2 regions of the Pseudomonas sp. EB271-G4-1 genome follow, and region 2 is predicted to be linked to the other one. Evidence: predicted binding sites of a transcription regulator. Region 2 holds the regulator's gene; the other holds the start of a gene.
The links. The regulator FliA, encoded in region 2, starts transcription of late flagellar genes. The targets are predictions, from matches to a motif close to CTAAAGTTTNNNNNNNNNNNGCCGNTAA.
Positions count from the first base shown of each region.

Region 1: AC3WWR_RS09935 (flagellar protein MotY) is a predicted target of FliA. The motif match lies at 2,398-2,425, and genes of this name have one in related genera.

Region 1 is NZ_JBYTEO010000015.1:10,066-14,795, forward strand. Features, by position in the region: gene AC3WWR_RS09920 (peroxiredoxin) at 1-395, shown strand, start outside; gene rnt (ribonuclease T) at 611-1,288, opposite strand; gene pyrC (dihydroorotase) at 1,285-2,331, opposite strand; gene AC3WWR_RS09935 (flagellar protein MotY) at 2,491-3,396, shown strand; gene AC3WWR_RS09940 (argininosuccinate synthase) at 3,526-4,730, shown strand, end outside.
Region 2 is NZ_JBYTEO010000026.1:46,616-51,345, forward strand. Features, by position in the region: gene flhF (flagellar biosynthesis GTPase FlhF) at 1-1,016, shown strand, start outside; gene fleN (flagellar synthesis regulator FleN) at 1,133-1,963, shown strand; gene fliA (RNA polymerase sigma factor FliA) at 1,960-2,700, shown strand; gene AC3WWR_RS14940 (chemotaxis response regulator CheY) at 2,867-3,238, shown strand; gene AC3WWR_RS14945 (protein phosphatase CheZ) at 3,258-4,046, shown strand; gene AC3WWR_RS14950 (chemotaxis protein CheA) at 4,092-4,730, shown strand, end outside.

The DNA of each region.
Region 1 (4,730 bases), on a different contig from region 2:
TTGAAGTGGTCGCTGTGTCGATCGACTCGCACTTCACCCACAACGCATGGCGCAACACCCCGGTTAACGACGGCGGTATCGGCGCAGTTCGTTACACCATGGCTGCCGACATCAAGCAGGAAGTCATGAAGGCCTACGACGTTCAGTCCGCTGACGGCGTGGCATTCCGTGGCGCCTTCCTGATCGACGACAAAGGCGTTGTCCGCTCGCAGATCATCAACGACCTGCCGCTGGGCCGTAACATGGAAGAGCTGCTGCGTCTGGTTGACGCCCTGCAATTCCACGAAGAGCACGGTGAAGTTTGCCCTGCCAACTGGAAAAAAGGCGACAAAGGTATGAACGCTTCGCCAGAAGGCGTTGCGGCTTACCTGACCGAGCACGCTGCTGCGCTGTAAGGCACACGCTCCAGGTACAAAAAAACCGGCCCTTGAGGCCGGTTTTTTTATGCGCGGAGTAAACGCAAGACCCCTGTAGGAGCGAGCATGCTCCGGGCGGCGCTCCGACGATGGACTCAAGAACACCGCGGGAATCCAGACTGCCCGCGTTATCGTTCACGACCATCGCGAGCAAGCTCGGCTCCTACAAAGAGCAAAGGGCAGAAAATCTTCAATCAATCGTCGAAATCTTCCCAACCACCCATTTGTTTCCAGCGGTTGACGATGCCGCAGAACAGCTCGGCAGTCTTCTCGGTGTCGTAGCGAGCCGAATGCGCCTCGCGACCGTCGAAGTCGATATCGGCGGCCTGACAGGCCTTGGCCAGCACGGTTTGACCGTAAGCCAGGCCCGCGAGCGTCGCGGTATCGAAACTGGAAAATGGATGGAACGGGTTACGCTTCATGTCCAGGCGCGCAACCGCGGCGTTGAGGAAGCCCAGGTCGAAGCTGCTGTTGTGCCCAACCAGAATCGCCCGTTTGCAGCCGTTGGCCTTGAGTGCCTTGCGCACGCCGCGGAAGATATCGTTCAGCGCCGCTTCTTCAGTCACGGCCATGCGCAGCGGGTGATCAAGCTTGATCCCGGTGAACTCCAGGGCTGCCGCTTCGATGTTCGCACCTTCAAAAGGCTCGACCCTGAAGAAGTAGGTGTGATCGGGGTACACAAAACCCTTTTCATCCATGGCGATCGTGGTTGCAGCAATTTCCAGCAGGGCGTCGGTGGCCGAGTTGAAACCACCGGTTTCTACGTCGACGACAACCGGCAGGTAGCCACGAAACCTGGCGGCCATTGGATGACGGGAACCGCCACCACCGCCTTGACCTTCCTGTTCGTCGTCGAAATGGTCTTCACTCACGCGTGTTCCTCCAGCAGGCGCCAGCGCAGTTTTTCACCGGCGCGCAGCGGGATAACGGTCAACTCGCCAAACGGCAGGCTGGTCGGGGCGGTCCATTCTTCGCGGACCAGGGTAATGCGATCGGTGTTGGCCGGCAGGCCATAGAAACGCGGGCCGTTGAGGCTGGCGAAGGCTTCGAGCTTGTCCAGCGCGTTACGTTGTTCGAACGCCTCGGCGTACATCTCGATCGCCGCATAGGCGGTGTAGCAGCCGGCGCAGCCGCAAGCGGCTTCTTTGGCGTGCTGGGCGTGGGGCGCCGAATCGGTGCCGAGGAAGAACTTTTCGCTGCCGCTGGTGGCGGCGTCGAGCAGGGCTTCTTGGTGCGTATTGCGCTTGAGGATCGGCAAGCAATAGAAGTGCGGCCGAATTCCACCCACCAGCATGTGATTGCGGTTGTACAGCAGGTGATGCGCGGTGATGGTCGCGCCAACGTTGGCCGAAGCCGAGTTGACGAACTGCACGGCGTCGGCGGTGGTGATGTGTTCGAACACCACCTTGAGCGTCGGGAAACGCTCGACCACCCGACGCATGTGCTCATCGATGAAGATTTTTTCGCGGTCGAACACGTCGACATCGCCGCGGGTGACTTCACCGTGGATCAGCAAAGGCATCCCGACTTCGGCCATGGCCTCGAGTGCAGGGAAAATCTTGTCGATGCTGGTGACGCCCGAGTCCGAGTTGGTGGTCGCGCCGGCCGGGTACAGCTTGGCGGCGTGAACGAAACCGCTGGCCTTGGCCTCGCGAATTTCTTCAGGCTGGGTGCGGTCGGTGAGGTACAGGACCATCAGCGGTTCAAACGGGCTGCCGGCCGGGCGGGCAGCGAGAATCCGCTGGCGATAGCCGTCGGCTTCAGCCGCATTGCGCACCGGCGGTACCAGGTTGGGCATGATGATGGCGCGGCCAAAGGTGCGCGCGACATCCGCGACGGTATTGGTCAACACGGCACCATCGCGAAGATGAATATGCCAGTCGTCGGGACGCAGCAGGGTCAGGCGGTCGGACATGAGGGGATTCCAGGCGGGTCAAACTCAAGGGAATGCTACCGGAAAAGACTCTTGCAGGCACCCGCTATCAAGTTTTACGGGAAGCTTCCGATATCCAACAGGTATGCCGTAAACATCTGTGTGTCGGTCTTTTTGTCGTAGAAGCCAGTGGAGCCTCCCGTGCGCCAGCGTTATTTAGCCTTGCTCAGTGTGTTTGCCAGCCTTCCCGCAATGGCACTCACTTTCCAGACTCGCCTGGAGAGCATTGAGTGGACGGTCGAAGGCGACAAGTTCGAGTGCCGGCTGACGCAGCCGGTCACTGATTTCGGCTCGGGCCAGTTCGTGCGCCGCGCTGGCGAGCAGGCGATATTTCGTTTGAATGCGTACAACGCAATGATGGGCGGTGGTTCTGCCACTTTGTTGGCCGCCGCCGCGCCTTGGCAGCCAGGACGTGGTGATATCAATCTGGGCACGGTACGGATCGGCAGCGGCAATGTCCTGTTCAACAGCTCACAGGCCCAGGCCGGACGCTTGATCAGCGGCCTGATCGACGGACGCAGCCCCGTGGTCCGGCACTCCTCGGGCGATGGCCGGGTATCGGAGGTGCGTTTGTTGCCGGTCAGGTTCAACAAGGCGTTTGCCGATTATCAGGGCTGCGTGGCCAAGTTGCTGCCGCAGAACTTCGATCAGGTGAAGCAATCCCAGGTCGGCTTTCCCGGTGGCGGTATCGATCTGGACGGGCCCGCCAAAGCCAGGCTGCAAGTCATGCTGGAATACATGAAGGCCGATCCGACCGTCAATCGCATCGAACTGGACGGCCACTCCGACAACAGCGGCAATCGCCTGACCAACCGTGACCTGTCACGGCGCCGGGCGCTGGCGGTGATGGAGTTTTTCAAGGCCAACGGCATCCAGGAGTCACAGATCACCCTGCGTTTCCATGGCGAGCGCTATCCACTGGCACCCAATACCAGCAACATCAACCGGGCGAAAAACCGCCGGGTGGCGATACGCCTGGAGCGGGGAGCCCCCGCGGAGCAGGTGGCCCCTCAAGCGACGAAGCCCACCGCTTCGGCAACTTCCTGACCCTTCGGTCATCGTCGCGCTCTCGACATAATCTGTCGCTTCGTCGTCATAAGCTGTCGCGCCACTGTAAATTATTCTGTATGGGCGGTAGACTTGACGGCTTTCCGTAGAACCCCGTGGAGTGATGGCATGGCGGACGTAAACAAGGTCGTTCTGGCGTATTCCGGCGGCCTGGACACTTCGGTGATCCTCAAGTGGCTGCAGGATACTTATAACTGTGAAGTGGTGACCTTCACCGCTGACCTGGGTCAGGGCGAAGAGGTCGAACCTGCACGTGCCAAGGCTCAAGCCATGGGCGTGAAAGAGATCTACATCGACGACTTGCGCGAAGAGTTCGTGCGCGATTTCGTTTTCCCGATGTTCCGCGCCAACACCGTTTACGAAGGCGAGTACCTGCTGGGTACTTCCATCGCTCGTCCGTTGATCGCCAAACGCCTGATCGAAATCGCCAACGAAACCGGTGCTGACGCCATTTCCCACGGCGCCACCGGCAAGGGTAACGACCAGGTTCGTTTCGAACTGGGCGCCTATGCCCTGAAACCAGGTGTGAAAGTGATCGCTCCATGGCGCGAGTGGGACCTGCTGTCCCGCGAGAAGCTCATGGATTACGCCGAAAAGCACGCCATCCCGATCGAGCGTCACGGCAAGAAAAAATCCCCGTACTCGATGGATGCCAACCTGCTGCACATCTCCTATGAAGGCGGCGTGCTGGAAGACACCTGGACCGAACACGAAGAAGACATGTGGCGTTGGACCGTCTCCCCGGAGAAAGCGCCCGACAAACCGCAGTACCTGGAGCTGACCTACCGCAACGGCGATATCGTGGCACTGGACGGCGTCGAAATGACTCCTGCCACCGTGTTGGCGACCCTGAACCGCATCGGTGGCGAGCACGGTATCGGCCGCCTGGACATCGTCGAAAACCGTTACGTGGGCATGAAGTCCCGTGGCTGCTACGAAACCCCTGGCGGCACCATCATGCTGCGTGCCCACCGTGCGATCGAATCGATCACCCTGGACCGCGAAGTAGCTCACCTCAAGGACGAGCTGATGCCCAAGTACGCCAGCCTGATCTACACCGGTTACTGGTGGAGCCCTGAGCGTCTGATGTTGCAACAGATGATCGATGCCTCCCAGGCACACGTGAATGGTGTGGTTCGCCTGAAACTGTACAAGGGCAACGTGATCGTCACCGGACGCAAGTCCGACGAGTCGTTGTTCGACGCCAACATTGCCACTTTCGAAGAAGATGGCGGCGCGTACAACCAGGCCGACGCAGCGGGCTTCATCAAGCTCAACGCCTTGCGCATGCGTATCGCGGCGAACAAAGGTCG
Region 2 (4,730 bases):
AGCCGCTGATCGAACCGACCCTGGCCGAGCCGCGCCGTCCCGCGCCGACACCGGCCCCGGCGGCGACTATCGATACGCGGGTCTTCGACTCGATGCGTTCGGAACTCAACAGCCTGCGCGAACTGATGGAAGTACAACTCGGTTCCCTCGCCTGGAACCAGCTGCAGGGCAGCCGCCCGGACCAGGCGAACCTGTGGCGTCGCCTGCAGCGCATTGGCCTGTCCGGCCCGTTGTCGCGGGACCTGCTGGCGCTGGTCAGCGAAATTGAAGAACCCCGTCAGGCCTGGCGCATGTTGCTGGCGCACCTGGCGCGGATGATTGTCACGCCGGAAATGGAACCGCTGGAAGAGGGCGGCGTGATTGCCATGGTCGGCCCGGCCGGCATGGGCAAGACCACCACCCTGGCCAAGCTGGCGGCCCGTTACGTGCTCAAGTACGGCGCGCAGAACATTGCCCTGGTGAGCATGGACAGCTTTCGCATCGGTGCCCAGGAGCAGCTCAAGACCCTCGGGCGGATCCTCAATGTGCCGGTGACCCACGTCGATCCGAACCAGTCATTGGTCCAGGCGCTGGACCCTTTGTTGCGCAAGCGCGTGGTGCTGATCGATACCGCCGGCCTGCAAGCCAGCGATCCGGCCCTGCGCATGCAGCTCGAAAGCCTGGCCGGTCGAGGCATCAAGTCAAAAAATTACCTGGTCCTGGCAACCACCAGCCAGAAACAGGTTCTAACCGCTGCTTATCACAGTTACAAGCGTTGCGGGCTCGCTGGCTGCATCCTGACTAAACTGGATGAAACGGCAAGTCTGGGCGAAGTGTTGAGTCTGGCCATCAGCCATGAATTGCCGGTGGCCTACCTGACCGATGGCCCGCGGATTCCAGATGATCTGCATCTGCCGCGTCGTCATCAACTGGTCAGTCGGGCCGTCAGCGTGCAAATGCAGGAAGAACCCAGCGAAGAGGCCATGGCTGACATGTTCGCTGATATCTACCACAGTCCGACCAAGCAGGTTGGCTGAGGTAACAATGAATAGTTTTTATACCCTACATCGATGGCCTGCCATGCATTGTTCCGATTGTGAACGCGCAGCCAGTTATGTGGCCCCGTCTATGCAGAACAAGGTAAAGAAATAACATGGGCAGCATGCATCCTGTACAGGTGATCGCGGTGACCGGCGGCAAAGGTGGCGTCGGCAAAACTAACGTGTCAGTGAACTTGTCCCTGGCTTTGGCTGAGCTTGGCCGGCGCGTCATGTTGCTGGACGCTGACCTTGGGCTGGCGAATGTCGACGTTCTGTTGGGGCTGACACCCAAACGTACCCTGGCCGACGTGATTGAAGGCCGCTGTGAATTGCGCGACGTGCTGTTGCAGGGGCCCGGCGGCATCCGCATCGTTCCGGCGGCGTCCGGCACCCAGAGCATGGTTCACTTGAGCCCGGCGCAGCATGCCGGCCTGATCCAGGCCTTCAGCGACATTGGCGACAATCTCGACGTGCTGGTGATCGACACCGCTGCGGGCATTGGCGAGTCGGTGGTCAGCTTCGTGCGCGCGGCCCAGGAAGTGTTGCTGGTGGTCTGCGACGAGCCGACCTCGATCACTGACGCCTACGCGTTGATCAAATTGCTCAACCGCGATTACGGCATGAACCGTTTCCGGGTGCTGGCCAACATGGCGCAGAGCCCCCAGGAAGGGCGCAACCTGTTCGCCAAGTTGACCAAGGTCACCGACCGCTTCCTCGACGTCGCCTTGCAATATGTCGGTGCGGTGCCGTACGACGAAAGCGTGCGCAAGGCCGTGCAGAAGCAGCGCGCCGTCTACGAGGCCTTCCCGCGCTCCAAGTGCTCGCTGGCATTCAAGGCGATCGCGCAGAAGGTCGATACCTGGCCACTGCCCGCCAACCCGCGCGGGCACCTGGAATTCTTCGTCGAGCGCCTCGTGCAACAGACGGCAGGACCCGTGCTATGACCGCAAGCGGTTACAACCTCTACAAGGCATCGGCGCGTGACGCGCAGTACGAGCTGATCGAGCGTTACGCGCCGCTGGTTAAACGCATTGCCTATCACTTGCTGGCACGACTGCCGGCCAGTGTCCAGGTCGAAGACCTGATCCAGGCCGGGATGATCGGCCTGCTGGAAGTCTCGACCAAATACGACGCCAGCAAAGGCGCGAGTTTCGAAACCTACGCGGGCATCCGCATCCGCGGCGCCATGCTCGATGAAGTGCGCAAGGGCGACTGGGCGCCTCGTTCGGTCCACCGCAATACGCGGATGGTCAGCGACGCGATTCGCTCGATTGAAGCTAAAACCGGGCGTGACGCTAAAGATCACGAAGTTGCGGCCGAACTCCAATTGAGTCTTGACGATTACTACGGGATTTTGAACGACACCCTGGGCAGTCGGCTGTTCAGTTTCGACGACCTGTTGCAGGACGGCGAACACGAAGGGCTGCACGAGGATGGCGCCAGTGCGCATCTGGAACCGTCTCGCGATCTGGAAGATGAACGCTTCCAGGCGGCGCTGGCGGACGCGATCGCCAACTTGCCGGAGCGCGAGCGATTGGTGTTGGCGTTGTATTACGACGAAGAATTGAATCTCAAGGAAATCGGCGAAGTCCTGGGGGTCAGCGAATCCCGGGTCAGCCAGTTACACAGCCAGTGCGCGGCCCGTTTGCGGGGGCGTCTGGGAGAGTGGCGAGCGCGCTGAAGGCAGTGTGGGGGCACTGCGACGCGGCTGGTGGGGTAATGAACCGCGCCGGTCTCGATCCGTTGTATCCCAAACAGTCATCGAGTGTTTTGCCAGATTGATAGAAATGGCGTGTCCAGGTGCTGGGCGCGTTTTAGTCTGCTTGGAGGTCGAATTGGACAAGAACATGAAAATCCTCATCGTTGATGACTTCTCAACGATGCGGCGGATCATCAAGAACCTGTTGCGTGACCTTGGGTTCACCAACACGGTCGAGGCCGACGATGGCACTACCGCCATTCCGGTACTCAACAGCGGGAGCATCGACTTTCTGGTGACGGACTGGAACATGCCTGGCATGACCGGTATCGATCTGCTGCGTCATGTGCGCGCCGATGAAAAACTCAAGCACCTGCCAGTGCTGATGGTGACTGCCGAAGCCAAGCGCGAGCAGATCATCGAAGCGGCCCAGGCCGGCGTAAATGGCTATGTGGTCAAACCCTTCACGGCCCAGGCGTTGAAAGAAAAAATCGAGAAGATTTTCGAACGCATCGGTTGAACTGCGCCACGGGGGAGCTATGGAGCATAACGAGTCATCCCAGGGCGATTTTGAATCGACCCTGAAAAAACACGCCGTTGAATTGGTCGCGAGCCTTGAAAAGGGCAGGTTCGGCGATGCTGTGCAATTGATCCATGAGCTCAACCAGACCCGTGACCGTGGCTTGTATCAGGAAGTGGGCAAGCTCACCCGCGAGCTGCATAGCGCGATCGTCAATTTCCAGATTGACCCGCACATGCCGCAAGCCGAGGAAGTGTCACAGATCACCGACGCCACCGAGCGCCTGGGGTATGTGGTCAAACTGACGGAAGCCGCCGCCAACCGCACCATGGACCTGGTGGAAAACGCCACGCCATTGGTCAACGGCCTGGCTGAAGAGGCGCAGGGCTTGAGCGCCGACTGGGGACGGTTCATGCGGCGCGAAGTCGGGGCCGAAGAGTTTCGTGAACTGGCCCGGCGCGTCGATGGTTTCCTGGCGCGCAGCAGCGCAGACAATCGCGCCGTGTCCAGCAACCTCAACGACATTCTGCTCGCCCAGGATTACCAGGACCTTACCGGCCAGGTGATCAAGCGTGTGACCCAACTGGTCACCGAAGTGGAAAGCAACCTGCTCAAGCTCGTGCTGATGGCCAGTCAGGTGGACCGCTTTGCGGGCATCGAACATGACCGTGCGGCAATGCTTGCAGAAAAAGATCCACAAAAACATCTCTCCAAGGGTGAAGGTCCGCAGATTCATGCCGATAAAAGAGAAGACGTTATGTCCGGTCAGGACGATGTGGACGATTTGCTATCCAGCCTGGGTTTTTAAAGTTCAGGTTTTTTGGGTTTTTAGACCTGTAGGAGCACCCCCTTAATGAGCTTCGGCGCCGATGAAGAGATCCTTCAGGATTTCCTGGTTGAGGCCGGCGAGATTCTAGAGCAACTGTCCGAGCAACTGGTCGAGCTGGAAAGCCGTCCGGATGATGCGGACTTGCTCAATGCAATTTTTCGCGGTTTTCACACTGTAAAAGGGGGCGCCGGCTTCCTCCAGCTCAACGAGCTGGTGGAGTGCTGCCACATCGCCGAGAACGTGTTCGACATCCTGCGCAAGGGCGAACGTCGCGTCGACTCGGAATTGATGGACGTGGTCCTCGAAGCGCTGGATGCGGTGAACGGCATGTTCAGCGAAGTGCGCGAGCGTAGTCCGGTCACGGCTGCAACACCTGAGCTGCTGGCGGCACTGGCGCGTCTGGCCGAGCCGCAATCGGCTGACGAAGTGGCTGCTGCGCCTGTTGCTCCAGAGGTCGAAGCGCCTGTGGTTGCTGCCGATTCAGGCGATATCACCGATAACGAATTCGAACAATTGCTGGACTCGCTGAACGCCGTGAAGGCTCAGGCCGAGGCGCCGGCAGTTGTTCCAGCACCCGCCAGCGAAGTGCCTGCCAGCGACGAAATTACCGACGCCGAGTTCGAGTCGTTGCTCGATCAACTGCACGGCAAGGGCAAGTTCGCC